3 regions of the Paenarthrobacter aromaticivorans genome follow, and region 1 is predicted to be linked to each of the others. Evidence: riboswitches for the same ligand, from Rfam matches in the RefSeq annotation. Region 1 holds a riboswitch; each other region holds the start of a gene.
What was found. A riboswitch is a leader RNA that binds a small molecule or an ion and turns the genes downstream of it on or off. The one in region 1 is predicted to bind glycine.
Positions count from the first base shown of each region.

Region 2: it holds a riboswitch for glycine, as region 1 does, so the genes downstream of both, gcvP (aminomethyl-transferring glycine dehydrogenase) here and gcvP (aminomethyl-transferring glycine dehydrogenase) in region 1, are expected to answer to the same signal.
Region 3: it holds a riboswitch for glycine, as region 1 does, so the genes downstream of both, cycA (D-serine/D-alanine/glycine transporter) here and gcvP (aminomethyl-transferring glycine dehydrogenase) in region 1, are expected to answer to the same signal.

Region 1 covers NZ_JAHOPC010000022.1:45,044-55,561, forward strand. The annotation lists gene KSW38_RS22360 (purine-cytosine permease family protein) at 1-1,004, opposite strand, end outside; gene speB (agmatinase) at 1,001-2,005, opposite strand; gene KSW38_RS22370 (PucR family transcriptional regulator) at 2,183-3,694, shown strand; glycine riboswitch at 3,770-3,868, shown strand; gene gcvP (aminomethyl-transferring glycine dehydrogenase) at 4,018-6,864, shown strand; gene gcvT (glycine cleavage system aminomethyltransferase GcvT) at 6,874-8,010, shown strand; gene gcvH (glycine cleavage system protein GcvH) at 8,274-8,657, shown strand; gene glyA (serine hydroxymethyltransferase) at 8,654-9,973, shown strand.
Region 2 covers NZ_JAHOPC010000019.1:60,576-71,093, reverse strand. The annotation lists gene gcvH (glycine cleavage system protein GcvH) at 291-677, opposite strand; gene gcvT (glycine cleavage system aminomethyltransferase GcvT) at 923-2,056, opposite strand; gene gcvP (aminomethyl-transferring glycine dehydrogenase) at 2,069-4,915, opposite strand; glycine riboswitch at 5,101-5,198, opposite strand; gene KSW38_RS21495 (TetR/AcrR family transcriptional regulator) at 5,292-5,831, opposite strand; gene KSW38_RS21490 (MFS transporter) at 5,905-7,455, shown strand; gene KSW38_RS21485 (cyclodeaminase/cyclohydrolase family protein) at 7,479-8,129, opposite strand; gene KSW38_RS21480 (amidohydrolase) at 8,237-9,481, shown strand; gene KSW38_RS21475 (hypothetical protein) at 9,544-9,765, opposite strand; gene KSW38_RS21470 (NAD(P)/FAD-dependent oxidoreductase) at 9,840-10,518, opposite strand, start outside.
Region 3 covers NZ_JAHOPC010000001.1:68,245-78,762, reverse strand. The annotation lists gene KSW38_RS00350 (RecQ family ATP-dependent DNA helicase) at 1-2,114, shown strand, start outside; gene KSW38_RS00345 (MFS transporter) at 2,255-3,688, shown strand; tRNA gene KSW38_RS00340 (tRNA-Ser) at 3,748-3,835, opposite strand; gene KSW38_RS00335 (prolyl oligopeptidase family serine peptidase) at 3,980-6,238, opposite strand; gene KSW38_RS00330 (FAD/NAD(P)-binding protein) at 6,298-8,283, shown strand; glycine riboswitch at 8,358-8,456, shown strand; gene cycA (D-serine/D-alanine/glycine transporter) at 8,590-10,077, shown strand; gene KSW38_RS00320 (ExeM/NucH family extracellular endonuclease) at 10,154-10,518, opposite strand, start outside.

The DNA of each region.
Region 1 (10,518 bases):
GCGATGCTGCGGGTCTTGGCACGTGGCAACCAGGACGGCTTGAATGTTTGGCCGATGGTCAGGGTGCAGAGGACGCCGCAGTAGAGGTTCATGGCGTTCGAGGCCGCGACACCCAGGCAGAAGATTCCCACGATGATCAGGGTCCACGGCTGCAGCAACGCACCCAGGCTGCCAACGATTTCAACGTTGTCGGCGCTCATGGCCATGGCGAGCGTGCCCACCAAGGCGCCCAGGATCATGGGGAACAACGTTCCCAGGACGCAGCCCGAGTAGGAAGCCCAGAACGCCGGTGCTGATCCCGTGCCCTGCGGCATGTAGCGGGAGTAATCCGAGACGTAGGGTGCGTAGGCCAGTTGCCACAGGGCCGAGACGGAGATGGTCCCCATGAAGCCAACCCAGTTGAAGGTGCCTTGCTCAAGGAAGCTGCTGGGAAGGCCGTGGACCACGAGTATCCAGCCGAAGGCCAGCAACAATGCCAGGCCCGCTGCAACGCTGAGGATCCGGGCATAAGCGTGGATAAGCCGGTATCCGAAAATCGTGGCGATAACGCTGACCACGCCGATGATGATGATGCCGGCATCTACGCTGATGCCCGGGCTGACGGCGGCCATTGCTTCCCCACCGAACACGAGGTTCGCGGCGAAGAAGCCGACGTACATGACCACCACGATGACCACGATCAACAGGGCGCCGAAGGAACCGAACTGGCCGCGGGTCTGGATCATCTGTGCTACGCCAAGCTGGGGACCTTGGGCCGAGTGCAGCGCCATGAAGATGCCGCCCACCAGGTTGCCGATGATGATGCCTACCAGCGCGGGCACGAAACCAAGGCCGAACACCGTGGTGGCGAGCCCGCCGGTCACGATGGTCATGATCATGATGTTGGAACCGAACCAGATGGTGAACAGGTCGCGGGCCTTGCCGTGGCGCTCGTTCGCCGGGATCGGCTGGATGGTTTTGTCCTCGAGGCGCGGTACTTCCTGGGTGGCCAAGGGCGTTTTCATGACATTGTCCGGGATGTAGAAGCCAGTTCAAGGACAGCAGAGTCTGTGGCTTTGCTGCGGTTCACCATCAGGCCGAGCAGGTCGAAGACGAGAGTAGCGGCGGCGACGGTTGTGATGTCCGCATGGTCGTAGGCCGGAGCGACCTCCACGACGTCGGCGCCCACAATATTGATGCCGTTTAGTCCGCGGAGCAGGGCGAGGAGCTCGCGGGAGTGGAGCCCGCCCATCTCCGGGGTGCCGGTCCCAGGTGCGAACGCGGGGTCCAGGACGTCGATGTCGATGGACACGTAGACCGGGGTGTCGCCGAGCCTGTCCTTCACCTGCTGGATTGCGGCCGGGACGCCGATGACATCCAGGTCCGAGCAGCGGATGATCTGGAACCCGAACTCGTGGTCCCTGAGGAAGTCGTTGCGGTCATAGACCGGGCCGCGGATCCCCACGTGCATCGACTTGTCCTCCACAAGGAGGCCCTCCTCGAACGCCCGCCGGAAGATGGTTCCGTGGGTGATGGGCTGGTCAAAGTAGGTGTCCCACGTGTCCAGGTGAGCGTCGAAGTGCAGCAAAGCCACCGGGCCATGGACCTTGTTCAGCGCCCGCAGCATGGGCAAAGCAATGGTGTGGTCGCCACCGATCGAGATCAGCCGCTTGTCCTCACTGATCAGGGGCAACGCCTGCTCCTCGATCTCACGGACTGCGCGGGTGATGTCATAGGGAGTGCAAGCGATGTCGCCAGCGTCCACAACCTGGGCTTCGTAAACGGGTTCGACGTCGAGCTCAGGGTGGTAGCCAGGGCGTAGGAGGCGCGAGGCCTCGCGAACCGCGGCAGGACCGAAACGGGCGCCTGGCCGGAAGGAGGTTCCGCCGTCGAACGGGACACCGACGATCGCAATGTCGTAGTCCGGAACCCGGTCGATTTGGGGGAGGCGGGCGAAGGTGCCGAGGCCTGCATACCGGGGGACTTTGGTTGCGTCGACAGGGCCGATGGGCTTGTGGATTGTCATTGCCGGATCCTTGGTGTGAGGGGTGCTCGCCATTGAGCGGGAAGTAAGTAATTCCATTCTTGGTGACGCGGGTCACGGCGAATAGCGGTACATTGACTACAAATGGCCGAGGCGCTTAGACGAATGTCTAAACGGTCCGAAACGGCCCCCGGAATCATAGAGTCAGGACCCCATCCGATGGCAATCACGGTCGCCGAGCTCGTAGCTGAACCCCAATTGGGGCTCACCCTCCTTGCCGGCGACACAGGGCGCGACAACCGGATCACCTGGGCGCACACTTCGGATCTGCCCAGGCTGTGGGAATGGGTCACCGGCGGCGAGCTCATGATGACCAATGGACTCTCGATTCCCGCGGACGCCGAGGGGCAAGTGGCGCTCGCGGAGGCCCTCATGGACAGCGGGGCGAGCGCCTTGGCGATCGGCGAAAAGATGCACGCACCCCCGCTGACGCAGGAGTTCCTGGCGGCCTGCGACCGGCTGCCGCTGCCGCTGATCAACATCCCGTACCCGCTGCCCTTCATCGCGATTGCCCGCTCGGTTGCCGAATCCTCCCTGCTCGAAGAGTCCCGGCGCCTGCGCCAGACAGCCAGGGTCTACGACCTTCTCCGCACGGCCGGAGCCTCCGAGGACCATTGGCAAAGCCTGGTCCAACGGCTTGCCACCGAACTGGACGCTGAACTGTTCGTGGTGGACCGCCGCTGCCTCCATCCCTGGCACCCCGAGGGCCAACGGCTCCCGGAGTTCCTCGCGGATGAATGGGCTCCGCTTTCCGGGCAGGTGTCCTTGGCTGGCAAGAATTTCCAGTGGCACCGGATCCGGGGCCGGCACGTGCTGACCATGGACATCCCGACGCACGCCAATGCGCTGCTTGTGGTGCTGCCACACAGCGAACCGCACCCGGACGCCGTCGTACTCCTGCACGCCGCAACCGTGCTGGGACTGCAGCTCTCGCGCATCGTTTTGTCGCTTGAAGGGCGGCATCGGCTGGCCGGCGAGTTCCTGCTGCAGGCTATGGATGGCCGACTGGGCGCGGCCGAGATGGAGAGCCGGCTGTCAGCTTTTGGGGTTCCGCCCCAAGACTTCCTGCTCGCATCCATGTCAGCGAACGCTTCCACCACAACGAACGACGGCGACAAGCTGGCGAACGTGCACATCGAACTGTGGCGGCACGGGGTTGCGTCGGCGTCGTTGAAGCGGAATAGCAGGCTGCACGTGGTGGTCCCCGCTGATGTGCCGGACGACATCCTGATTCATTGCGCCGGGGCAGATGCCGCGATTGGAATCAGCGCTCCGGCGGGTGTGGCGGGCATTCAGCGCGCGCTGCAGGAGTCGCTTTGGGCGCTCGGATCGGCCCGGGCGAACAAGCTCGACCTGGCCCGCTACGCGCAGGGGCCATCCTGGCTCGGGCTGACCGGTTTTGAGGAAGGAACTGCGCTGGTCAGGCGTCTGCTGGGTCCGATTTTCGATTACGAGCAGAGCCAGGAAGGCGATCTCCTGGTCACGCTGACGACCTATTTGGACTCGCAGCGTTCCTGGCAAAAGACTGCCGCAGCCTTGTTCGCGCACCGGCAAACCATCATTTACAGGATCCGGAAAATCGGCGAGCTGACGGGGCTGGACATGGGTGAAACCTCCACGGTGGCGCAGCTGTGGTTCGCGCTCCAGATCCACGAGGCGATGCATCGGTAGGTACCCCTTGCTTGCGCTTTTTCGAAATGATCAGCTATGGTGTGAAGCGTGTCACCCATGGTGACGCAACGCTTTTGATCTGCGGCGGGAGAGTCCTGCCGGTACATCCAGTCAGGCGCCGTAGGAGCAAATCCTCCCCAGGAATCTCTCAGGCCCATGTACCGCCGCGGTTAGGCAACTCTGGAAAGCAGTCCGGGCAACCGGGCTCACCGACGGTGCAAGCAGGCAACCATTCCTGCGGAATCTCTCAGGTCCAATACAGAGTGGGGAGGAACCCACATTCATCGTGGCGCTCAGTGGGCGCCTGAATCATGGAGTTCCTCTTGACTGTTCAATCAACCCCCACCGCTTTCGCGGACCGGCATATCGGCGCCCGACGCCAATCCGACGTTGCCACCATGCTCAAGGCAATCGGCTACGACTCCGTAGACGGCCTGGTAGATGTTGCGGTCCCCGATTCCATCCGCCAGGACACTGCCCTGAAGTTGCAGGACGCCCTCACCGAGGTGCAGGTCCTCGCCGAGCTGCGCAAGCTCGCGTCCAAGAACAAGACCGCCGTCCAGCTGATCGGCCAGGGCTACTACGACACCGTTACACCCCCGGTCATCCGCCGCAACATCCTCGAATCCCCGGCCTGGTACACCGCCTACACGCCGTACCAGCCCGAGATTTCGCAGGGCCGCCTCGAAGCTCTCCTGAACTTCCAGACCATGGTCCAGGACCTCACGGGGCTGCCGGTAGCCAACGCTTCGCTGCTGGATGAAGCTACTGCAGTGGCTGAGGCCGTGCTGCTCATGCGCCGTGCCAACAAGTCCAAAACCGCGAAGGACGGCAAGACCGTCCTGGACGCCGACCTCCTCCCGCAGACCATCGCGATCGTGAAGGGCCGCGCCGAAGCGCTGGGCTTCGAAGTGGAGATTGCCGACCTTTCGCTGGGCCTGCCCGACGGCGACATCAACGGCGTCGTCCTGCAGCAACCCGGTGTTTCGGGCCACGTGTTTGACCACTCCGCCGTGATCGCTGAGGCCAAGGAACGCGGTGCCCTGGTGACCGTGGCTGCCGATCTTTTGGCTCTCACCCTCATCACGCCCCCGGGCGAACAGGGCGCCGACATCGCGGTCGGAACTGCCCAGCGCTTTGGTGTTCCGCTGTTCTTCGGTGGCCCGCACGCCGCATACATGGCAGTCCGCGAAGGCATGGAGCGCACGCTTCCGGGCCGCATCGTGGGCGTCTCCAAGGACAATGCCGGCGTCCCCGCTTACCGGCTTGCGCTCCAGACCCGCGAACAGCACATCCGCCGCGAGAAGGCCACGTCCAACATCTGCACTGCCCAGGCCCTGCTCGCGATCGTGGCCTCGATGTACGCGGTTTACCACGGTCCGGAAGGCCTGAAGGCAATCGCCGAAACCGTCCATGGCCACGCCCGCACACTGGCCACTGCCCTCAAGACCGCCGGCCGCGAACTCGTGTCCGAATCCTTCTTCGACACTCTGACGGTCCGCGTACCCGGCAAGGCTGACAAAGTCATCGCCGCCGCCGAAGCCCGCGGTATCAACCTGCGTCGCATCGATGCCGACACGGTTGGCGTTTCGCTCGATGAAACCACGACGCCGGAGGTCCTCTCTGCGGTAGCCGTCGCCTTTGGTGCCGGCCCGATGAAGGACGCAGCCGGGTTCGAGCTGCCGTCCTCCGTTCTCCGGACCTCGGATTTCCTGCAGCACCCGGTGTTCAACACGCACCGTTCCGAGACGCAGCTGTTGCGCTATATCCGCAAGCTGTCCGACCGGGACCTCGCACTGGATCGCACCATGATCCCGCTGGGTTCCTGCACCATGAAGCTGAACGCCACGGCTGAGATGGAAGCAATTTCCTGGCCCGAGTTCGCCTCGATCCACCCGTTCGCTCCGGATCACCAGACCGCTGGCTGGCGCGAGCTCATTGAAGGACTGGAAGCCGACCTCACAGAGATCACCGGCTACGATCAGGTCTCCATCCAGCCGAACGCCGGCTCCCAGGGTGAGCTCGCGGGCCTGCTGGCAATCCGTGGCTACCACCTGTCCCGCGGCGATGAGCAGCGCAACGTGTGCCTGATTCCTGCTTCTGCGCACGGAACCAACGCAGCCTCTGCTGTGTTGGCCGGCATGAAGGTTGTCGTGGTGGCCACCGCCGCTGACGGAACGATCGATCACGCGGACCTGACTGCGAAAATCGAAGCCAACCGCGAGGCGCTCTCCTGCATCATGATCACCTACCCGTCCACGCACGGTGTTTACGACGCCGACGTGCGGGAAGTGTGCGACGCCGTCCACGAGGCCGGTGGCCAGGTGTACGTTGACGGTGCAAACCTCAACGCGCTCGTTGGGCTGGCCCAGCCGGGCAAGTTCGGTGGCGACGTATCGCACCTGAACCTGCACAAGACGTTCTGCATCCCGCACGGTGGTGGCGGACCGGGTGTTGGTCCGGTTGCGGCCAAGGCCCACCTGGCACCCTTCATGCCCGGGGACGCGAACAACGTCTCATCGGAAGGTGGAGTGGCCATCTCGGCATCCCGCTACGGTTCCGCCGGTGTGCTCCCCATTTCCTGGGCCTACGTGAAGCTCATGGGCGGCCAGGGACTCACCGAAGCGACCAAGTCTGCGCTGCTCGCGGCCAACTACGTCGCCTCCCGCTTGGACGAGCACTTCCCGGTCCTGTACACGGGCGAAGGTGGGCTCGTAGCCCACGAGTGCATCCTGGATCTCCGCGACCTGACTGCCCGAACAGGCGTCACAGCTGAGGACGTGGCCAAGCGCCTCATCGACTTTGGATTCCACGCTCCCACGCTGGCGTTCCCCGTTGCGGGCACTTTGATGGTGGAGCCGACTGAGTCCGAGGACCTGGCTGAGATCGACCGCTTCATCGAAGCCATGATCACCATCCGCGCCGAAATCGAGCAGGTCGCCAGTGGCGATTTCACTGTTGAGAACTCGCCGCTGCGCAACGCGCCGCACACGGCTGCCGCCGTCGTGAGTTCTGACTGGGACCGCGAGTACTCGCGTGAGCAGGCAGCGTTCCCTGTCCACCAGCTGAAGCAGGACAAGTACTTCCCGCCGGTCGGCCGCGTTGACGGTGCCGCTGGGGACCGCAACCTGGTGTGCTCCTGCCCGCCCCTCGAAGCATTTGAAAACTAAGGACTGGTCATGACTGAGAACTACACAGCCCTGTACGAGCAACACAAAAAGGCCGGCGCGTCCTTCACGGATTTCGGCGGCTGGCAGATGCCCCTGAAGTACGAGTCCGAGCTTGCTGAGCACCACGCCGTCCGCAAGTCCGCCGGCCTGTTCGACCTCTCCCACATGGGCGAGGTCTGGGTTACCGGACCGGACGCGGCAGCGTTCCTGGACTTCGCGCTGGCGGGCAAGTTGTCCGCGATCGCCGTGGGCAAGGCAAAGTACTCGCTGATCTGCAACGCCGACGGCGGCATCATCGACGACCTCATCACCTACCGTCGCCCTTCTCCCGAAGAAGGCGTGGATCAGTACCTCGTGGTCCCAAACGCGGGCAACGCCAAGGTAGTTGCTGCAGCATTGCTGGAGCGGGCGGCAGGGTTCGACGTCGTGGTTGACGACGTCTCCGCCGAGACGTCGCTGATTGCAGTCCAAGGTCCGAACGCGGAAGCCATTCTGCTGACCTTGGTTCCCGCTGAGCAGCACGCCCTGGTGACGGAACTGAAGTACTACGCGGCCGTTGAAGTCTCCATTAACGGGCAGGATCTGTTGCTTGCACGCACCGGCTACACCGGCGAAGACGGCTTCGAGATCTACATCCCCAACCTTGATGCAGCCGGCCTGTGGGAAGCGCTCCTCGAGGTTGGCGAAGGTCACGGCCTCATCCCCGCGGGCCTTGCAGCACGCGACTCCCTGCGACTCGAAGCCGGAATGCCGCTCTACGGCAACGAGCTCTCCCGCTACGTCAACGCCTACGCCGCAGGACTTGGCCCGGTGGTTTCCCTGGCCAAGGAAAGCGACTTCATAGGCAAGGAAGCCCTGGCTGCTATCAAGGCTGCCGGCGTTGGTTCGACCATCGGCCAAAAGCTCGTCGGCCTCAAAGGTGCAGGCCGCCGCGCAGCACGCGCCCACTACTCGGTCCTCAAGGACGGCTCACTCATCGGCGAAGTCACCTCCGGCCAGCCGAGCCCGACGCTCGGTTACCCGATCGCCCTGGCGTATGTCGACGTCGAGCACTCAGAGCCGGGCACGATCGTCGACGTGGACCTCCGCGGCAAGTCGGAGCCGTTCGAAGTTGTGCCGCTGCCGTTCTACAAGCGCCAAAAGTAGGCCGCGGGTGTTTGGGGCCGCCGGCCTCTGGGTCACCTAGACCCGGCGGCGCCGACCTCCTCCGCGGGCTCGGTCGCATAGGCGCCCGCTGGGCGGACGCGATGCTCCCTTGGACGCCCGCTTCCGGTGGCCGGCACCGCAGGGGCCGATGTGGCCAAGGCGGCGCCGATCGCTTTGGCGCTGCTTGAACCCCTAAGCGCTGGGGATGGGTCGAGCACCACGTGATCTTGAAGAGTTTTTCGTAAGAGAGAGAAGGAATTGGAATGAGCAAGGTAGTTGCTGAACTGAAATATTCGGCTGAGCATGAATGGGTTGCTTCGGATGGGGGCGGGCCTGTGGGGATTGGGATCTCTGCGGTGGCCGCGGATGCCCTGGGCGACATTGTGTATGTTGACCTCCCCGAGGTTGGCTCCACGGTTACTGCGGGGGAGACCTGCGGTGAAGTTGAGTCCACGAAGTCCGTGTCGGACCTGTACTCGCCCGTGACGGGTGAGGTGACCGAGATCAACGACGCCGTCGTCGACGATCCTGCCCTCATTAACAACGATCCGTACGGTGCCGGCTGGCTGTTCAAGGTGGCCGCCACGGAAGAAGGGCCGCTCATGACGGCTGAGGAATACGCTGCGACGAACGGTGGCGAACTGTGAACCCGGCAGCCGTGACCGAATTCGAGCAGGTCGTTTCGGCGTCGTTGGATGCCCAGCTGGCTGACCTCGATCCTGAGATCGCCGCAAAGATCGACGACGAACTGGGCCGCCAGCGCGACGGCCTGGAGATGATCGCCTCCGAGAACCACACGGCCGTTGCCGTGATGCAGGCTCAGGGCTCCGTGCTGACCAACAAGTACGCCGAGGGCTACCCGGGCAAGCGCTACTACGGTGGTTGCGAGCACGTCGACGTGATCGAACAGCTCGCGATTGACCGCATCAAGTCCCTGTTTGGCGCCGAATTTGCGAACGTCCAGCCACACTCCGGTGCGCAGGCAAACGCATCGGTGATGCACGCGCTGATCAAACCGGGCGACACCATCATGGGCCTAAACCTGGCCCACGGCGGCCACCTCACCCACGGCATGCGGATCAACTTCTCCGGCAAGCTCTACAATGTGGTGCCCTACGGCGTCCGCGAAGACACCCACACGGTGGACATGGCCGAAGTTGAGCGCCTTGCACAGGAGCACAAGCCGGCCTTGATCGTTGCTGGCTGGTCCGCTTACGCGCGGCAGCTGGACTTCGCCGAGTTCCGCCGGATCGCCGACTCCGTGGGCGCCTACCTGATGGTTGATATGGCACACTTCGCAGGCCTGGTTGCAGCTGGCCTGCACCCGTCGCCGGTGCCGCACGCCCACGTCACCACCTCCACCACGCACAAGACCCTCGCCGGTCCACGTGGCGGCATCATCCTCTCCAACGACGCCGACATCGCCAAGAAGATCAACTCGGCCGTGTTCCCGGGTCAGCAAGGTGGACCGCTGGAGCACGTGATCGCCGGCAAGGCCGTCGCGTTCAAGATCGCCGCGTCCGAGGAATTCCGTGAGCGGCAGTCACGCGTACTGGCCGGTGCCCGGATCCTGGCCGAGCGACTCGTCCAGCAGGACGTTGCAGCCAAGGGAATTTCCGTGGTTTCCGGGGGTACCGACGTGCACCTGGTGCTGGTGGATCTGCGCAACTGCGAACTCGATGGACAGCAGGCCGAGGATCGTCTCGCCGCGATCGACATCACCGTCAACCGCAACGCCGTCCCGTTCGACCCGCGCCCGCCCATGGTCACCTCCGGCCTGCGCATCGGCACACCTGCACTGGCGACCCGCGGGTTCGGCGAAGCAGCCTTCCGCGAGGTTGCCGACATCATCGCCGAAGTGTTGATTGCCGACGCCGATGCGGACCTTTCCGGGTTGCGGCACCGGGTTGATGTGCTCGCGAAGGCGCATCCGTTGTACCCGGGGGTTGCGAACCTCGGTTAGCCGCTGCGTTGGCCCGTTGGGGCCGGCATCCTCCGCGTGCTCGGTCGCAGATGCACCCGCTGAGCGGATGCGATGCTCCCTTGGACGCACGCACCCGGATGCCGGCCCCAAAGGGGCCAGGGGCCGGTCGCGGATGTCGGCCCCCAGGGGCCAAGGGCGGGTTGCCGTGTTGGGGGGGGCGACTGGCGGGTTCGTTTGTTTGTGAATGGACCCAGCTGCCGAGGGTGTTCCGTGGACGCAGGGTTGGTTTGGGGAATGTGTCGGTGGGCCGATTCGCGGGATCGCTGCGCAGTGTGCCGTGCGCACGGCATGTTTGGCAGCGGAGCCCCGAATCGGCTTCCGCTCGGCCCCGCCTGTTGTTGATGTGTTTGGGGCTGGCGGGGGGTTGGCTTCGGGATAGATGTTTGCTGCGAGGGTTTGTCGGGGCGGGTCTGGTGTCCTGGGGCCGATTCGCGGGATCGCTGCGGAGTGTGCCGTGCGCACGGCATGTTTGGCAGCGGAGCCCCGAATCGGCGGGCCGAGTCGATGGTCCGGCGTCCGGCAGC
Region 2 (10,518 bases), on a different contig from region 1:
GCCGTGATCCCTAACAAAGCTTGAAAACGGTCCACCAGATGGTCCTGGCGGATGGCCTCCCCCGCTCGTGGCGGAAAGCGACCGAACAACGACGCCGGGCGGCCCCTTTTGGCGGCAACCCGGCGTCGCAAATTATTTAGTTCCTACAATCCCACGCTACGCCCATCGCGTTCCATTTCGGGGCTCAGCTGCCAAACATGCCGCGCGCACGGCATTCTCTGCAGCAAGCCAACGAATCGGAGGAAGCAAGCACGCACGGAGGACGTCGGCCCCCACGGGCCACACAGGTCTTAGCCCAGGTCTCCGCCGTTCTTGGAGGCGTACTCCTCGGCCGAAAGCAGAGGGCCCTCAGACTCAGCGGCGACCTTGAACAGCCAACCAGCGCCATAAGGATCGTTGTTGATCAGTGCCGGATCGCCCACAACGGCGTCGTTGATCTCGGTGACCTCACCAGTGACGGGCGAGTACAGGTCAGAAACACTCTTCGTGGACTCAACCTCGCCACATGTCTCGCCCGCAGTGACGGCGGAGCCAACCTCAGGGAGGTCAACGTACACAATGTCACCCAGCGCGTCGGTGGCAACCTCGGAAATCCCGACGGACACCAGGTTCCCCTCCCCGCGGGAAACCCACTCGTGCTCGTCGGAGTACTGAAGTTCAGGCGCTACTTTGGGCATTCTGTTTCCTAACTATGGTTGGTCAAAAGCTGTGGCTGGGTTGGGTGGTGGGGCACCGAATTCCTCCGCGTGCTGCTCCTTCGTCGCTTTGACGCACGCTTCCGGAATCCGCTGCCCCACCACGCGGCCCTCGCGGGGCCAGCCTCCGGCAGCATGCGTCTAAGGGAGCATCGCATCCGCTCAGCGGGTGCATCTGCGACCGAGCATGCAGAGGAGGCGGGACTCGCCGGGCAAAAGGCGACTAACTAGCGAACTCGCTTGTAGAACGGCAATGCGACAACTTCGAACGGCTCACTCTTGCCGCGCAAATCGATGTCCAGTGGCGTACCAATCTCGGAGAATTCGACGTCGACGTACGCCAACGCTACCGGGTAACCCAGCGTGGGGCTGGGCTGGCCGGAGGTGACTTCGCCTACCACTGCCCCATCTTTGAGGACCGGGTAGTGAGAGCGTCCAGCGCGGCGGCCCAGGCCCTTGAGCCCCACGAGCTTGCGTCCGCTGGTAGAGCCGGCGCCGTCAGCTTTGAGGGCAGCGAGTGCCTCCTTGCCAACGAAGTCGCCTTCCTTGGACAGCGCGACCACGGGACCGAGCCCTGCCGCGAACGGGTTTCCTTCGCGGGACAGCTCGTTGCCATAGAGGGGCATTCCGGCTTCCAGGCGCAGGGAGTCACGGGAAGCCAGTCCTGCCGGAACCAACTCGCCCTCTTCAGCTACCCCGGCGATGGCCTGCCACAGTGCCGCAGCGGACTCGTTGGCGACGAAGATTTCGAAGCCGTCTTCGCCGGTGTATCCGGTGCGTGCCAGAAGCAGTTCCTGGGTGCCGCCGTCGAACGTGAACGGAACTTCAACCGCCGCGTAGTACTTGAGGTCGGTGACCAGGCCGTGCTGCTCCGCAGGGACGAGGCGCAGAAGGATCGCTTCGGCAAGCGGCCCCTGAACTGCAATCAGCGAGGTCTCCGCGGAAGCGTCCTCAACAACCACGTCAAAACCGGCCGCATGTTCCAGCAAGGCTGCGGCGACAACCACAGCGTTACCTGCGTTGGGCACAACGAGGAACTTCTCCGCACCACGACGGTAAACAATCAGGTCGTCGATGATGCCGCCGTCTTCCTGACAGATCAGCGAGTATTTTGCCTTGCCCTCGGCCATAGCGGAAATCTTGCCGACGAGCGCATAGTCCAGGAACGCTGCCGCGTCCGGCCCGGTAACCCAGACTTCGCCCATGTGGGAGAGGTCGAACAAGCCGGCGGACTTGCGGACGGCGTGGTGCTCGGCCAACTCGGAGGAGTACTTGAGCGGCATCTGCCAGCCACCAAAGTCGGTGAAGGACGCGCCGAGTTTCTTGTGCTCTTCGTAAAGGGCTGTGTAGTTCTCAGTCATACTGCGTACCTTCTAGTTCTCGAAGTCTTCGATCGGTGGGCAGGAGCAGACCAGATTGCGGTCCCCTGCAGCTCCATCGATACGTCCGACCGGCGGGAAGTACTTGTCCTGCTTGAGGTGGTGGACGGGGAACGCTGCCTGCTCACGCGGGTATGCGCGGTCCCAGTCAGAAGTTACGACGGCGGCAGCCGTGTGGGGTGCCTTGCGCAGCGGCGAGTTCTCAACAGTGAAATCGCCAGTGGCGACCTGCTCGATTTCGGCACGGATGGTGATCATGGCCTCGATGAAGCGGTCGATCTCCACGAGGTCCTCGGACTCCGTCGGTTCCACCATGAGGGTTCCGGCAACGGGGAACGCCAGCGTGGGAGCGTGGAAGCCGAAGTCGATGAGTCGCTTGGCAACGTCCTCGGCCGTGACGCCGGTCTTGGCCGTCAGTTCACGGAGGTCCAGGATGCATTCGTGAGCCACGAGTCCGCCCTCGCCGGTGTAGAGCACGGGGAAGTGCTCGTTGAGCCGGGAAGCAATGTAGTTCGCAGCCAGCAGCGCTGACTTGGTGGCTTCGGTGAGCCCCTGGCCGCCCATGAGCTTCACGTAAGCCCAGGAAATCGGGAGTACGCCAGCCGAACCGAAACGGGAGGCCGAAATCGGGACGTCCTTGCCTTCGGTCCAGGAAGCAGCGTCACCAGGCATGAAGGGCGCCAGGTGCGCCTTCGCAGCAACAGGACCAACACCGGGTCCGCCACCACCGTGCGGGATGCAGAACGTCTTGTGCAGGTTCAGGTGGGAGACATCCCCGCCGAACTTGCCCGGCTGTGCGAGCCCAACGAGCGCATTGAGGTTTGCACCGTCAATGTAGACCTGTCCGCCGGCTTCGTGGATAGCGTCGCAGACTTCCCGGACATCGGCGTCGTAAACACCGTGCGTGGACGGGTAGGTGATCATGATGGCCGAGAGGGCGTCCCGGTTGGCCTCGATTTTGGCCGCCAGATCGGCGTGATCGATGGTGCCATCAGCGGCCGTAGCCACCACGACAACCTTCATGCCGGCCAACACAGCCGAGGCTGCGTTGGTGCCGTGCGCAGAAGCAGGAATCAGGCAGACGTTGCGCTGGTCATCGCCATTGGAGAGGTGGTAGCCGCGGATCGCGAGGAGTCCGGCGAGCTCACCCTGGGAGCCGGCGTTCGGCTGGATGGAGACTTGGTCGTAACCAGTGATTTCGGTCAGCTGGGACTCAAGATCCTTGATCAGTTCACGCCAGCCCTCGGTCTGGGAATCCGGAGCGAAGGGGTGGATGGAGGCGAACTCCGGCCAAGAGATGGCTTCCATCTCGGCCGTGGCGTTCAGCTTCATGGTGCAGGAACCCAGCGGAATCATGGTGCGGTCCAAGGCCAAGTCACGGTCCGAGAGTTTGCGGATGTAGCGCAGGAGCTGGGTTTCGGAGCGGTGCGTGTTGAATACCGGGTGCTGCATGAAGTCGCTCGAACGCTCAACGGAGGCCTCCAGTGCGAAGCCCTCCACGGCTTCGGTGACCGAAGCGCCGAAGACATCCAGGACGCCGCGAACAATCTCCGGTGTGGTGGTCTCGTCAACAGAAATGCCCACGAGATCAGCGTCAATGCCGCGCAGGTTGATGCCCTTGGCCTCGGCAGCAGCTACGATTTCGGCAGCCTTGCCAGGAACGCGGACCGTAATGGTGTCAAAGAAGGATGTGTGGAGGACCTCGACGCCGGCAGCCTTCAGTGACGCCGCAAGGGTGCGGGCGTGACCGTGGGCCGTTTCTGCGATTGCCTTCAGGCCTTCGGGGCCGTGGTAGACGGCGTACATGGATGCGACGATGGCCAGCAACGCCTGCGCGGTACAAATGTTGGACGTGGCCTTCTCGCGGCGGATGTGCTGCTCGCGGGTCTGCAGCGCCAAGCGGTAGGCAGGGACACCGGCGTCGTCCTTGGAAACGCCCACCAGACGGCCCGGCATGGAACGCTCGAGACCCTTCTGGACGGCCATGTACGCGGCGTGCGGGCCACCGAAGAACAGCGGAACGCCGAGGCGCTGGGCAGAACCGACGGCGATGTCAGCACCTTGCTCGCCCGGAGGGGTGATGAGCGTCAGGGAGAGCAGGTCTGCTGCGACCGTGACCAGTGCGCCGCGTTCCTTGGCCGCTGCGATGACGCCAGAGTGATCGAACACGCGGCCCGAAACACCGGGCTGCTGCAGGACGATGCCGTTGATGACGCCCTCAGGGAGGCCCAGCGAAAGGTCAGCGACCTCAACCTCGAAGCCGAGCGCCTCAGCGCGGCCCTTCACGATGGCGATGGTCTGGGGGAGGCAGTCGGCGTCCAGGACGGTCTTCCCGTCGTGGGCTTCCTTGTTCTTGTTGGCCCGGCGCATCATGAGGACGGCCTCGGCCACGGCCGTAGCTTCGTCCAGCAGGGAGGCGTTGGCAATCGGCAGGCCCACGAGGTCCTGGACCATGGTCTGGAAGTTCAGCAGAGCTTCCAGACGGCCCTGCGAGATTTCCGGCTGGTAAGGCGTGTACGCCGTGTACCAGGCCGGGGATTCGAGGATGTTCCTGCGGATAACCGGCGGCGTGACGGTGTCGTAATAGCCCTGGCCGATCATCTGGACGGCAGTCTTGTTCTTGGACGCAAGCTTGCGCAGCTCGGCCAGCACCTCAACTTCGCTGAGCGCGTTTTCAAGGGTAAGGGCAACGTCCTGGCGGATGTCTTTGGGAACGGCCGTATCAACCAGCGAATCAACGGTGTCGTAGCCGACCGTCTTGAGCATGGTGTCAATGTCGGCCTGGCGGCGGGCGCCAATATGCCGATCGACGAAGGTGGTGGAGGCTGAACTAACCGTCACGAAGGAACTCCATTACTTGGGCGGCGTTTGGGTACGCCACAGCGGCTCGGGTTCCTCCCCGCTCTGTATTGGACCTGAGAGTTTCCGCGTGTTGCTTATACAACGATCGCTTGCACCTTCGGTGAGCACAGCATTTCATCCGCGCCAACGGGCGCGGCAAAAGGCCTGCTACTTTCCAGAGTTGCCTCGCCGCGGCGGTGCGTGGGCCTGAGAGATTCCTGGGGAGGGTTTGCTCCTACGGCGCCCGCATCACTTGCTTGCAGGACTCTCCCGCCGCAGATCAAAGGCATATTCACTTGTTTGCGTGCCCCTGTAAAGACGCACCACAAGGCTCAATTGTCCTACGTCGAAGGCGTCGCCGCAAATGGGTGGCCCGCTACTTGCGGAGCCGGTCCAAGACTCCCAACAGGATCTCGACGTCGGCCTCCCGCCCGGCGTTACCGCCCTCCTGTCCGCCTTCGAACATGGCATTGAAATACAGGCCGTCACCCATATAGCTGACCGCCTTGGCAACCTCCGGACCCACATCCTCGGCCAGAACGTCCTGCCACTGTTGTTGAATGCCGGCAAACCTGCGACGCGTCTCCTCATGGGCGACTTCTGCCAGACGTGTGGCCGCCACGAACGCCCGGTCCATTGGGGTCCCGGCCCACAGGGAGGTCCGAATGAAGTAGGCAGCGCTGCCATCGGGCGCAGTCTTCATTTTTTCGATGTCTTCCTGGGCCAAACGATCCAAGCGCTCCAGCAGGGCGCCGATCAGCGATTCCTTATTGGGAAAGTGATAGAGCAGCCCACCCTTGGACACCCCTGCTCGCTTGGCAACGGCGTCGAGTGTGGCAGCACGCTCCCCCACCTCAATAAGTAGGGCTTCGAAGGCATCCAAGACTGAATCCCTGGCAACTGGTTTTCGTGGCATGTGTCCATCATTCCCTAAAGGCTTACGGTGATTCTATTTGAAACTATACCGTCTGGACGGTACAGTAAATGACATGTTCACTCCGTCCTCAACCCAAGCACCCCGCTCCGCTTACCCCGTCACGGGCAAGGCAGCACCGTGGCGCGACTGGACGGCACTGGCACTCCTGATGTTTCCGGTGCTGCTGGTTGCCGTCGACAACACCGCCCTCACGTTCGCCCTGCCTGAAATTGCCCGCTCCTTGGATGTGGGTGGCGTGCAGCTCCTGTGGATCATTGACGCGTACCCCCTCGTGTTGGCGGCGCTGCTGGTTTCCATGGGCAACCTTGGGGACAGGATCGGACGACTGCGGCTGCTCCTGATCGGCAGCACAGGCTTCGCTGCGGTTTCGGCTGCTACGGCGTTCGCGCCCTCCGCGGAATGGCTGATTGCCGGCCGCGCTGCACTTGGCGTGTTCGGCGCCATGCTGATGCCTTCAACCCTGTCCTTAATCCGGAACATCTTTGCTGATCCGAACCGCCGGCGGCTCGCGATCGCCGTCTGGGCCGCCGCTTTCTCCGGTGGTGCCGCCCTTGGTCCGATCTTTGGTGGTTGGCTGGTGGAACACTTCTGGTGGGGTGCCGTCTTCCTGGTGGCGACCTTCCTCCTCCTTCCCCTCCTCGCCTTCGGCAGGGTCCTCATTCCCGAATCCAAGGACGCAAACCCTGGCCGTGTAGACGTGCCCAGCATCGCGTTGTCCGTGATCGCGATGGCTCCCTTCGTGTACGGGATCAAGGAATTCGCCATCCACGGATTCGGGGCGTCGGCAGCGGCCTTCATGGTCTTCGGCCTGGTGATGGGCATTCTGTTTGTCCGTCGCCAGCGGCAACTCGAGAACCCGATGCTGGATGTCCGCCTGTTCAGCAACAAGGTGTTCAGCACTGCGATCGTTGCCAACGTCCTGTCCTTGTTTTCCATGACGGGCTTCATCTACTTCTTTGCCCAGCACCTACAGCTGGTAGAAGGCCAGTCCCCCATGGAAGCGGGCATCGCAATGATTCCGGCGCTCCTGGCAACGGTCGTCGCCGGCCTGGTGGTGGTCCCGCTGGTAAAGCGCATCCGGCCAGGATTCGTGGTGGCCGGCGGACTTACCCTCAGCGCTGCGGGCTACTTGGTGGTAGCTGCGGGTGATCACAGCAGCGGACCTGTGTTCCTCTTGTCAGCTTTGACGATTCTGGCCGTCGGCGTGGGTGCAGCGGAGACCATCTCCAACGACCTCATCCTTGGCTCGGTGCCGGCCGACAAATCCGGAGCGGCGTCCGCAATTTCCGAGACTGGCTACGAGCTGGGTTCGCTCCTGGGAACGGCCGTGCTGGGCTCTATCCTCACCGCGTCCTACCAGCACAACCTCGTCATCCCGGAGGGCTTGTCCGCGCAGGCGGCCGGGAAATCGGGAGAAACGCTGGCCGGCGCAGTGGACGCCGCTGCGGCCCTACCCGCTCCGCTGTCGGATGCCCTGACAACCGCCGCCCGGGTAGCCTTCGAATCCGGCGTCCACATCACTGCGGCGATTGGGCTGGTACTGATGGCTTGCGCGGCAGTGCTCGCCGCCGTCGTGCTCCGCCGGGTTCCCAAGGCGCACTAAAAGGTGTGCCGCGTCTTCGGAAATCAATGCGCGTCAGTAGGTGCAGCCTTGCCATCTACGGCGGCCACCAGCTGGTCAATCCGGTCCAGGGCATCGCTGAGCCGGCCAACCGTAGCCCACAATTCAGGGTGCTTTTCCTTGATTTCATCAAGGGTCGCCCCTGCGGACCTGAGCGATCCGAGATCAAAGCTCACGTTGGTTCGGGCTCCGGCGATGGCCGCCCTGAGGGCTCCAAACCCGACCACTACGTCGGCAATGAGCGCTGGATTCCCGTTGGCGGCCAGCCACCCCAGGTCCTCAATGGCTTCTATGGCATGGTCCCCGAGCACAGCGGACGCCTTGGCAGCACCGACGGATGCACGGTGGATTGCTTCCTCCCGCTCCGGGCCAGGATCAAGCCTGAAGGCCGCACCGAAAGCCTTTGATGCCGTTGCGTCGTCGTCAGCCAGCTTCAGGGCGGTTTCGCGGAGGGAGCGGGCCCGGGCGTGCAGATCGGCCAACTGCTGCCCGGGCGCCTCCGTATAGCCAGCAACCATGGACGCCAAGGATGCGGCAATGGCCAGCATTACGCCGGTTCCTGCGCCTCCACCAGGTGATCCGCTGGACTCTGCGAGAGCCTTGGTCCAATCCTCAACTGTTGAGCCTTGGGTCGTGATCTCTTGTGAAGATTCCATGCAACCAAGTTTGCCTGAAGCGCACAGGTGTGGGTCGGCGTCGTTGTCTGATCACGTGGATACACTGGCCAGACCCTGCGGCGTCGACCTGTTAAGGAAAATTCCCCATGAGCATTGACCTTGAAGCCCTCTACCGTGACCTCCATTCGAACCCGGAGCTTTCCTTCCAAGAGGTCAGAACAGCCGGGATCATCAGCGGACACCTTGAGGACTTGGGGCTTCTGGTCCACCGCTGGGTGGGGAAAACAGGGGTTGTGGGAGTCCTGGACAATGGCCCCGGACCCGTGGTGATGCTTCGTGCCGACATGGACGCGTTGCCCGTCCAAGAGGCCACCGGGTTGGACTACGCAAGTACGGCAGTCGGCGTCGATCATGAAGGCCGTGAGGTGCCGATCATGCATGCGTGCGGGCACGACGTACATGTCAGCTGCCTCCTCGGAGCCGTGGAAGCGTTGGCCGCAAAGCGGCAGGACTGGCAGGGCACCCTGATCGCAGTCTTCCAGCCAGCCGAAGAATGGGGTGGCGGTGCCCAGGCCATGGTGGCGGATGGGCTCTTTGACCTGGTCCCCAAGCCGGACGTGGTCCTGGGCCAGCACGTCGCGCCCTTTCCTGTCGGATGGTTCGGCATCCGTCCCGGCGTGGCCATGGCCTCAGCGGATTCCCTCAACGTGACGTTGCATGGGCGCGGCGGCCACGGCTCCAGGCCTGAAACCACCGTTGATCCAGTGCTCATGGCCGCGGCAACCACCATGCGCCTGCAAGGAGTGGTGTCCCGGGAACTCGCCGCAAGCGATTCTGCGGTAGTTACGGTTGGGCAAATCCATTCCGGAACAAAGAACAACATCATTCCCGAGACCGCAACGCTTGGCCTCAGTATCCGATCCTTCAGCGAGCCCACACGGGAGAAAGTCCTGAACTCGATAGAGCGCATCGTTCGAAGTGAAGCTGCCGCCTCAGGCTCCCTCAAGGAACCCGACTTCCACTATGAGGAGCGCTTCCCGCTAACGGTCAATGATGAATCGGCCGCCGGAAGGATCGCTTCAGCGTTTCGCGATAGGTTTGGCGCCGCGAGGATCATAGACCCCGGCCCCGTCTCGGGCAGTGAAGACGTCGGGGAACTCGCGACGGCGGCCGGCGCGCCGCTCGTCTTTTGGTTCCTGGGCGGGATCGAGGCCACCCACTTCAAGGACTGGGCGACCACGGGCCGCCTCCCGGAGGACGTTCCGTCGAACCACTCGCCCTACTTTGCCCCGATCATCCAGCCAACACTGGCCCTTGGCACGGAAGCACTGGTCACGGGCGCCCTCGAATTCCTGGACGTCCCTAAGCAGGCAGCAGGAAACCCCGCTTAACGGGCAATTCACCGCCGCGCGCGGTGAATTGCCTTAAGACGGGGTTCTGCCCAGACCGACGCCTAGACTCTTTCGCGAATGCGGTCGACCTTCGGTTCTGAAACCTCAAATTCCCTGCGGCGACGGGCCAGGAAAGTCCACAACGTTCCTTCTGTCTGCGGGCTCTTTTCGGCAGGGGCCTCAGGTGCCTGATCCTTGCTGGTCTCAGGCTTGTGCATCTCGGGCGTACGCACGGAGTCCTTCTTCGTGCGCCTCTCATAGCCCTCATAGTACGAGTAGCACATACCCAACCTCCTTAGTGGCTGTCCTTTAATCGTCCTCGCACCCGGACCGTAAGTCGACTGCTAATTAATGCAACTCACCGTGAAACAAGGCCTTCAACGCGGCTGGCCGCCGTCGCTACCGCCAGCCTGGTTTCAGCCATCATGAGATCCGCGTTGATGACTGCACCGGACATGTTTCCCGCCGCCGCGGCAGCCACTACCTGGCCCATGGGATCGGTAACGTTGCCCGCTACCCATACGCCCGGCACGGATGTGGCTCCTCCTGGAGCAGCCGCTTCAAAATAAAGTCCCACTCCCTGGGGATGTTCCACTGGCTCAATGCCCAAGGATTCGAGCACTCTGGAACGCGCCTCCATGCATGGACCAGCCACCACCGCTTCAACGGGTATCACCGTCCCGGATTCCAGGACGACGCCGCTCAGAGCGTCGTCAGTGACTTCCAATGACCGGACCTTGCCTTCCACCACGCTGATGGATCTGGCCGCCAGTTGTTCCCACTGCTCTTCAGTCAGTTCAACGACGTCGTTCAGGAACAGCGTGACGTTGGGGCTCCACTGCCGGAACAGCAAGGCCTGGTGCAAGGCCATCGGCACGGACCCCAGGACGCCGATCGCCTTGTTCCGCACTTCCCAACCATGGCAGTACGGGCAGTGCAGGACGTCCCTGCCCCAGCGTTCCCGGATGCCCTTCACGTCCGGCAGGATGTCCGTCAGGCCCGTGGCCGCCAGTATTCGGCGCGCCCCTACCGTCCGA
Region 3 (10,518 bases), on a different contig from region 1:
AGAGGGCTTTGGCTTGTCTTCGTGAGCTAGTGGGGCACCCTGAAGCAGATTTCCATGACGGCCAGTTCGAGGCCATTGAGGCATTGGTGGACGCGGGGCGCCGCGCTTTGGTGGTCCAACGCACAGGTTGGGGAAAATCCGCGGTCTACTTCGTCTCCTCCTTGTTGCTGCGCCAGCGCGGTGCGGGTCCCACGCTGATCGTGTCCCCTCTTCTCGCGCTCATGCGGGACCAAGTAGCAGCGGCCGCACGGGCGGGAGTCCGGGCAGTGGCTATCAACTCGGCCAACGCACTTGAATGGGATACTGTCCTGGCCCAGTTGGCAGCTGACGAGGTAGACGTTCTTCTGGTGTCGCCGGAGCGCCTCACCAATCCCTCGTTCAGGGAGAACCAGTTGCCCGAGCTGATCCGGAGGACCGGACTGCTCGTTATTGATGAAGCCCACTGCATTTCGGATTGGGGCCACGACTTCAGGCCCGATTACCGGCGCATCGCCGATCTCATTGCCCAACTGCCCAAATCGGTTCCAGTCCTCGCCACCACGGCTACCGCCAACTCCCGCGTTGTTCACGATATCGAGGAACAACTCGGCGCCGCAGTATTGACCATCCGCGGTGCACTGGGCCGCGAGTCGCTGCGGCTCGGCGTTCTCAACTTGTCCGACTCCCGCGATCGCCTGGGCTGGCTGCTGACGCACTTGGCGGACCTACCCGGCAGCGGAATCATTTACGCGCTGACCGTCTCAGCCGCAGAGGACACTGCCCGGCTTCTTTCCGAGGCTGGACACAATGTCTTGTCCTATACCGGCCGGACGGATCCGGCCGATCGGGAGCGGGCAGAACAACTCCTCAAGGACAACCAGGTCAAGGCGCTTGTGGCCACCTCGGCGTTGGGGATGGGATTCGACAAGCCGGATCTGGGTTTCGTCATTCACCTCGGGGCGCCGTCCTCGCCGGTCGCCTATTACCAGCAGGTTGGTCGAGCCGGCCGAGGCGCAGCCAACGCCGATGTCCTGTTGCTTCCAGGCTCCGAGGACCGGGAAATATGGCAGTATTTCGCCACCGCCTCCATGCCCTCAGCCGAAAAGGCTGACGCCGTCCTGAGGGTACTTGGTGAGGCTAACGGCGCCATGTCCACGGTGGCGCTGGAAGCCCGAGTGGACCTTCGGCGCACGCCTCTGGAACTCCTCCTTAAAGTCTTGGCCGTTGACGGGGCAGTTGAACGCGTGGGCGGCGGCTGGCGGGCTACCGGACGGTCATGGAGCTACGATGCCGAGCGATATGCACGCATTGCCGAAGCCCGCGTGGATGAGCAGGACTCCATGGTGATTTACCAGGACACCGCAGGTTGTCGCATGGAGTACATCACCTCGGTGCTCGATGACGAGACCGCCGCCCCTTGCGGCCGTTGTGACAACTGTGCTGGACGCTGGTTCCCAGTGGACATTGCAGCGGCTGCGGTTGATGCAGCAGGCCAGACGCTGCGCCGAGCCGGGATCGTGGTGGAGCCGCGGCTCCAATGGCCCAGCGGAATGGACAGGCTGGGTGTGGGAGTCAAAGGCAAGATCAAGCCGGACGAAAGCATTTCCGAAGGCCGTGTCCTGGCAAGGCTGACGGACCTGGGCTGGGGTGGTGCGCTCCGCGAGCTTTTTGCTGCCGGGGCACCCGATCGGTCCGTGGACCCCGCTATGCTGCAGGCCTGCGTTCAGGTGCTGCGCGAATGGTCAGGGGCCGACGGCGGAACTGCCTGGAGCGGGGTTGGGCGCCCGGCGGCCGTTGTCAGCATTCCCTCAAGGAGCAAGCCACAACTTGTGGACTCCCTGGCGCAGGGGATCGCCGGCATAGGGCGGATGCCTTACCTGGGCCAACTGCAGCCAGAGCACGGAGGCCCCACAGGATCACGTGGCGGGAACAGCGCTTACAGGCTCGCGGGAGTATGGGACCGTTTGGCGGTTGGCCCGGAACTGTCACAAGCGCTCGCAGGCATTGGTGACCAACCAGTGCTCTTGGTGGACGACCTCGTCGACAGCCGCTGGACGCTGACCGTTGCGGCGAGGGCGCTCAGGCGGTCCGGGGTAGGTGCAGTGCTACCGCTCGCCCTGGCTCAGGCGGGTTAGCGCGCAGGCGGGTACTGCGCTGAAAACCGTCATGTTGTGAACGCTCCCACCGCGCCTCTATAGGATCGAGCAAAGACGAGGATCGAGCAAAAACGCCCGCCTGCCGATGCGGGCCACCTGACAAGACTTGGACCGGAGCCATGAGCACAAAACCGAGCAACACCGACGTCGAAGCGGCCACTGAAACCAGTTGGCGCCCGCGCCTGGCATTGCTTGTGGCGGCGACGTTCTTCATGGAGTTTCTCGACGGAACTATCCTCACCACGGCCATCCCCAGCATTGCAGCCGATTTCCGGGCGGCGCCGGCAGACATCAACATCACGATGACTGCCTATTTGGTGACGGTGGCAATGGGGATCCCGTTGAGCAGTTGGCTTGCCGAGCGGTTCGGCGCCCGCAGGATATTTTGCCTGGCTATATCGGTGTTCACTATTGCCTCCCTTTTCTGCGCAGTAAGCACCGACTTGACCATGCTGACGTTGAGTCGGGTGGCGCAGGGGGCGGGCGGTGCCATGATGGTTCCCGTGGGCACCCTGGTGGTCTTGCGGGGCACGCCCAAATCCGAACTTCTCCGTGCCACCGCCTATTTGGTATGGCCAGGCCTTCTTGCCCCCGTTCTGGCTCCCATGGTGGGCGGCGCCCTCACAACTTTCCTGTCGTGGCACTGGATCTTCATCATTAACGTCCCCCTCGGCCTGGCTGCCCTCATTGCGGCACTGAGATTGGTTCCGAGGACTCAATTTGATGCCAAACGCCGTCTTGACTGGTTTGGTCTGCTGCTGACTACCTTGGGTGTGGGTTCCCTTGTGGTGGGGCTGGAAACGCTGGGCGGACACGCATCCAATCTGCTGGCTATTGTGGTGGTGACTGCCGGCGTGGTGTCCCTGGCTTGCGCCGTCTGGTGGATGAGCAAAGCAAAGGTTCCGCTGTTCAACCTCAGCGTATTTGGCACCAGGACTTTCAGGTCGACGTCCACGGGAGGTTTCGTTTACCGACTGACCATCAGCTCGGTTCCGTTCTTGCTGCCTCTGATGTTTCAGGATGGATTTGGCTGGGATCCGTTGAAGGCCGGGATCATGGTCGCCGCAGTCTTCGTGGGCAACATCGGGATCAAGCCGGCCACCACACCCCTGATAAGGCGCTTCGGGTTCAAACCCGTGCTCGTCTTTGCATCGTTGGCATCAGCCGTGACGTTTGCCTTGTGTGCGTTGCTCAATGCCCAAACACCCGAGCCCCTCATTTTCGCGTTGTTGCTGCTCAGCGGTGCCTTCCGATCCATAGGCTTCTCGGCCTACGCCTCCGTGCAGTATGCCGACATCGTCCCGGGGCAGCTGCCCTCGGCCAACGCCATCTCCGCCACCCTCGTACAGTTGGCGGCTGCGGCAGGTATCGCCGTGGGCGCGTTGTTCCTGAGGCTGTTCGAGGCAACGGATGTGCTCGGGGCGGACCAGGTAGCGGCCTATAAAGGGGCATTTATCGCCATGGCTGTCCTGATGCTGGTCAGCACAGTGGACAGCCTGACCCTGCACCGGCACGCTGGTGCGGAAGTCAGTCACGGAGCGAAGCGCCGGTAACTTACGGAGGCTTGGGATTAAACGCAAAAGGTCCCGGTTCGAAAACCGGGACCCATCCGCGGAGACGGGGGGATTTGAACCCCCGGTGGAGTTGTGCCCCACACTTCATTAGCAGTGAAGCCCATTCGGCCGCTCTGGCACGTCTCCGTTTGCTATTGCTAGCCCACCAAGGATACGCAGAACGTGCCGTTCAGTGCAAAACCGCCTGCGATCCGCTGCCCATTTCGATGACTCGCTGCCAGCCAAGCCGTTCGCACGGCCTTGCGTGCAGCGGGCCATCGAAATGGAACCTCAGTTGCTCCCGGCCAACACACGCCATAGGAAGTGGTTGCTTCGCGCTTGGAGTGCGGCTGCCTGCCTATTGTCCGAAGCGCCCGCGTGCCCGCCTTCCAGTGCTTCGTGGAACCAGACATTCGGGATACCCATTGCCTGCATCCGAGCTGCCATCTTTCGGGCTTGGACGGGGCCTACCCGATCATCCGAGGTCGCGGTCCAAATGAAGGTTTCGGGGTACTCGACGCCGTCATGAAGCAGGTGATAGGGGGAGAAGGTACGGATAAATTCCCACTGCTCAGGCACGTCGGGGTCTCCATACTCCGCGATCCAGGAATATCCGGCAGAGAGTTTGGTGTAGCGGCGCATGTCCAGCAATGGCACGCCGCAGGACACCGCGCCAAACAGTTCGGGGTACTGGGTCAGCATGTTGCCAACCAGGAGCCCGCCATTTGAGCCGCCCACGCAACCGAGTCGACGGCGGCTGGTCACGCCGCGGGAGATCAGGTCCTGTGCCACGGCGGCGAAGTCTTCGTAGGCACGGTGCCGCTTTTCCTGCAGGGCTGCGCGGTGCCACGAGGGGCCGTATTCGCCGCCGCCGCGGATGTTCGCCACAACGTACACACCGCCGCGGGTGTGCGAGCCGGGACCGTCGGCCAGGGCAGCAGCGGAAGTGCGACGCTCCAGCCAAGCCCTGCCAATGGTGCCGCTGTAGGCGGGGGTGCGGGAAACTTCGAATCCGCCATAGCCGGAAAGCTGCGTGGGATTTTGTCCATCCAGGACCAGGTCCTTGGATGCCACCTGGAAGTAGGGGACTTTGGTCCCGTCCGCCGAGACAGCGAAATGCTGCTGGACCTCATAGTCACCATCATTGAAGAACGACGGCGAACGCTTCACCACCGCATGCTGGCTCGTCACTCCGGCAGTCGATCCGCCGGATGAAGGAACCTCGCCAGCCGTGAGGGTGCCGCGGGTGAGGGTAGTTGGCGTAGTGAACCCGGTGGCGACCAACCAGTAGTCATTTCCGGCCCCGGATTCGTCTTCGTCGTCCACCGCATAGGCGTTGACGTCGTGAAGCGGCGGGCACGCGTCCAGGGCGGTGACAACCCAGCCGCTGTCGGAATCGACGCGGGAAGGGTCCAGCACCCTGATTTCGGAAGAGACGTCGCGCAGGAGGTTGAGCAGCAGGTAGTCCTTGGTCCAACTCCATGACTGCAGCGACGTGTGATCATCGGGGGTAAACAGCACCACAAATTGCCGTGATCCAGCCAAGTAGCCCTCGAGGTCAGCGGCCAGCAAGGAACCGGCCGCGTAGGTAACGCCGGAAACGTCCCAGTCCTTCTGCGGGCGGAACATCAGCCATTCCCGGTGGGCGCTGATGTTCACGTCCGTAGGCACGTCGATCGCAACCCATGAGTCGTCGCGGAGCAGCCACGTCCTGCGGTTGTAGAAGTCGATGTAATCCACGGCGAAGGTCCGTTCGAAGCCCGGCGTTGAGTCGTGGGCGACGATGGCCAGCATGTGGTCTTCGGGGATCTCGAAGATCTGCTCTGCCTGGGCGAGGGATTGGCCGCGACGCAGCTTCACACCGGTCCGGGCGTACGAGGAACTGGTTGCAGGCAACCCCTCTGCCGTACTGGAGACCAGCAAGGTGTCCGCATCCAGCCAACTCACGTTGCCTTTTGCCGTGGGCAGATCGAATCCGCCAGCGGCAGGGTCAACAAAGGTGCGGGATTCGACGTCGAACTCGCGGTGACGGTTGGCATCGCCGCCGTCGGGGGACAGAGAAACCATCGCGAAGCGGTACATGTCCCCGTCCAAAGGACGGAGAAACCCAGCTCCATGGAACACCCACTCGACGCCTTCTGCGGCGGCGAGGGCATCGATGTCCAGCAGTACGTCCCATTCGGGTGCCTCGGAAACGTAGCTCTCCCACGTGGTCCGCCGCCAAAGGCCCTTGGGGTGCTCCTGGTCCTTCCAGAAGTTGTAGTAGTAATCACCGCGCTTGTTCACCATGGCAATCCGGTCCGTGGAATCCAGGACCTCCAGAATGCCGGCTTCAACCGCTGCGTACTCTGCGTCCTCCAGCAAATCCTCGGTTCGCGCGTTTTGTTCACCGACCCAGGCCAGCTGTTCTTCGCCGTGAATGTCCTCCAACCACACGTTCTCATCCGTGGGTTCGGGCGCTATGGTCGCAGCGTGGCGAGGCCCGGACGTGGTCTCCAGATCCGTGTCATTGTCAGGAAGGGGCGTCTGATCAGCTTCTGTGGTGGTCATCGCCCCATCCAAGCAACACTTTTCAACTGGAAGCAAGTCACAGGAAGTTAGGCTTGAGCGTGGCTAAATCGCAAATCAATCGTGTTGCCCTGATTGGGGCCGGCCCCCGGGGCACGAGTGTCCTTGAGCGGCTGCTCGCGAATTGGGCTGCAGGGGCCACCAGCCGTGCGAACCGGGCCGATCCAGGGTGGAGCGCACTGCACATCCATGTTGTAGATCCTTTCCCACCGGCATCCGGCCATGTGTGGCAGCCGGAGCAGTCCAGGCTGTACCTGATGAACACACAGGCGTTCTATCCGACGCTCATCCCTGAAGATCCCAAGCTTGCGCAGCCCCTCGCGGGCGGTTCCTTCGACCAGTGGCGCGCCGCCCGACGTCGTGATGGACAGGGCCTGAATGACGCCGAAAAGGCGGAGTTGGCCACGCTCGAGTCCCACGATTTTCCGAGCCGGGCCATATATGGAAGGTACCTGCGGCAGACTTTGGCGGAGCTGCTTCAGCGAATGCCCGACGGCGTGGAGGTCGCCTTCCATGAAACGACCGCCGTAGCGGCGCGCCCGGTCCCGGCAAGTTCAGGCACCACAGGCGGGCAAGCGTTCGACGTCGAACTGGCCGACGGCACTACGCTCACCGTCGGCTCGGTGGTCCTCGCGCTGGGGCACGTCGAGTCCCGTTTGAATCCGGAGCAGCGTGCGTTCCAACGGGCCGCCGACGAGCACGGCCTCCTCTATTTCCCGCCTGCACCGCCGGCCGACGTCGACTGGCAGCGGGTGCCGGACAACGAGCCCGTCCTGATGCGTGGGATGGGACTGAATTTCTTCGATGTCATGGGCCAGCTGACCGAGGGCCGCGGAGGCAAGTTCGTCGAAGCCGGCGTACCGGGAGCCGGAGTTCTCGAGTACCGGCCCTCAGGCAGGGAACCCAAGATCATCGCAGCATCCCGGCGCGGAACCCCGTACCGGGCCAAGGCTGGTTTGGCAGGGTATTACCCCAGCAGCATCACCATGAGTTACCTGACCGAGGCAGCAGTGGACCGCTTCAGGGCAGCCGGCATCCAGCCAGGATTCGACCATGACCTTTGGCCGCTCCTGCATCGTGACGCCTTGTGGGCTTACTACTCCACCCTGGCAAGGTCGCAGCCCGCCGCCATTCGCGATGCAGCGCAGTTCCTCGCGGACCTTGAGGATGCCTTGCAGCCCCACGCGCACACCACTGCCAAATGGGAAAGTGACGTCGCCGCCCTCGTGGACAAGCACGTGGTTGCCTCCCGCCGACTCAATGTCCGCGGGCTCGCTGCGCCGTTGGCTGGCCGGACGTTCGCGTCCCGCCGGGAGTTGGACCTGGCAATAACGGCCTACCTTGACGACGACGCGCGGCGCTCTGCCCTCGGGGAAGCCGACCCCGTGAAGATGGCCATCGGAGCCCTCCACAGAGGCAGGGCGATCCTCAAGTCCGTCGTCGCCGACGGCGGAATCACGGACGAATCGTGGGTCGCTGAGCTGCGGGGATGGTTCGAGTCGTTTGTTGAAGGCCTTGCAAGCGGAGCCCCAGCGCTGCGTTCGGAGCAGTTGGCAGCTTTGGCGCGTGCCGGCGTCGTTGGTTTCGTTGGACCCGATCCCAAGTTCAGCGTGGATAGAAGCGCCAAGGTTTTCCGGGCGGTCTCGCCTTGGGTTCACGATGGACCTGTGGAGGCATCCACTTTGATTGAAGCGATGTCGCCAGCCAACCGAGTAGGCATCAATATTTCCCCGCTCCTGGAACAACTCATGGCCGACGGCCTTGTGCGAACCAAAATCATGATGAGTGCCGAGGGCACGCCAGTGCAGACAACCGGACTGGATGTGGAACCGCACCCGTACCGGCCTGTGGCGTCCAACGGCTCTGTGACGCAGGGGATGTATGTTTTGGGCCTGCAATTGTCCGCGACCCAGTGGGGAACAGCGATTGCTGCGGAGGCGCGTCCGGCAACCGGGAAGGCTTACGCCAGTGGCCAGCGAACCTTGCGGGATGCCGACGAAATCGCTCGTAGCATTCTGGGCAGTTAGCTGCCTTCGTTTGCGGTGAGTCCAACGCTTCGCTAGTGTGTGAGCTGCATCACCGGCAAAGTGGTGCGCGCTTTTGATCTGCGGCGGGAGAGTCCTGCCGGTACATCCCGTCAGGCGCCGTAGGAGCAAACCCTCCCCAGGAATCTCTCAGGCCCATGTACCGCCGCGGCGAGGCAACTCTGGAAAGCAGTCCGGGCAACCGGGCTCACCGAAGGTGCAAGCAGGCCCATTCCTGCGGAAACTCTCAGGTCCACGACAGAGCGGGGAGGAACCCGAATCATCGTGGCACCCAGTGCCGCCTGAACAATGGAGTTCCTCTTGACGATTCAGCGCCCACCATCCTCCGACTCGCATCGAGCAGACTCACCACACCTCGAACGGCAGCTCAGTAACCGGCACATCCAGCTGATCGCGATAGGCGGTGCAATTGGCACGGGCCTGTTCATGGGCTCGGGAAAGACAATTTCTGCCGCTGGTCCGTCTGTCATTTTCGTGTACATGATCATCGGCTTCATGCTGTTCTTCGTCATGCGCGCCATGGGCGAGTTGCTCCTGAGCAACCTGAACTACAAATCCTTCAGCGACTTCGCAGCGGACCTGCTGGGTCCCTGGGCAGGGTTCTTCACCGGCTGGACCTACTGGTTCTGCTGGGTCATTACCGGCATCGCTGACGTCATCGCGATCGCCGGGTACTCCAAGGAGCTCTGGCCTTCCCTTCCGCTCTGGGTACCCGGATTGATCACCATCGGTATCCTGCTGCTCCTGAACCTGGCTACGGTGAAAGCATTCGGCGAGACCGAGTTCTGGTTCGCCCTCATCAAGATCGTCGCTATCGCGGCCCTCATCATCGTCGGCCTGTTCATGATTTTCAGCGGCTTCCAGTCCGACGCCGGACCGGCCAGCTTCACCAACCTGTGGAGCCACGGTGGCTTCTTCCCCAACGAATTCATGGGCTTCGTCGCCGGTTTCCAGATCGCCGTCTTCGCTTTCGTCGGCATTGAACTGGTAGGCACCACGGCCGCCGAGGCCAAGGACCCGGAGAAGAACCTGCCCAAGGCCATCAACTCGATCCCGATCCGCGTGCTGCTCTTCTATGTGGGCGCCCTCATCATCCTGATGTCCGTCACCCCGTGGACCCAGTTCGCGGCTGGACATAGCCCCTTCATTGCCATGTTCTCCCTGGCCGGACTGGGTGCTGCCGCCACCATCGTCAACCTTGTGGTGCTCAGCTCTGCGATGTCCTCCGCCAACTCCGGCATCTACTCCACGTCCCGCATGGTTTACGGCCTGGCCAAGGAAGGCGACGCCCCAGCTGTGTTCGGCGCGCTCTCAGGACGCAAAGTACCCCGCAACGCCCTGTTCCTTTCTTGCGTCCTGCTGCTGTCCGGCGTCGTTCTCATGTACGCAGGGCAGGACATCGGCAAGGCGTTCGACATGGTGACCACCGTGTCAGCTGTCTGCTTCGTGTTCGTATGGTCCATCATCCTGGCCAGCTACCTGGCGTTCCGCAAGCGGCGGCCACACCTGCATGATTCTTCGGCGTTCAAAATGCCCGGCGGCGTGGTGATGGTGTGGGTGGTCTTCGCATTCTTTGCCTTCGTGCTCTGGACCCTGACCACGCAGCCGGACACTTTTGCTGCGCTGCTGGCTACGCCGCTGTGGTTCGTGATTCTGGGGGTGGCCTGGTCCATCCTGCGTCGTCGGCCCGCGCATCTGGTTCGCTACGAGGAGTTCCAAGCGGAGCTTGAGAAAGACGCCAAGCGAGCGGAAGAGCCCGAGCTCGCAAAGAAGTAGCTGCCAAACCCCAGGGGGCACCTCACGATTCATCACCGTGCGGTGCCCCCTGGGGCAGCCTAAGGAAAGGGGCTGTTTAGCCCCTCAGGCACTTCTGATACTCCAGCCACGCCCACGCGTAGCGGAGCCAGCCCACGAGGTCGTACCACGTAGACGGTTTGACCGGCGGAGTGCACTGCGGCGGGTTGGGCCCGCTATCAGCTACCTGAACACTGGCCTTCACCACGGTTCCACTCTCGACGGCGGTCAGCACCAAGGTGCCGGTACCTGCAGCTGCCGCAGCGGGAACCTTGAGGTCCACCGTGGCTGCTCCTGCCGTTACTGGAACCGATCCAAGCGGCACTGCTGCGCCCTTGCTGTCCACGAAGATCGCATTGAGGGTGTTGTTGGCCGGGCTGCCGATCGAGGTGAGATTCAGCTTGGAGATAGCGAGTGTCATGG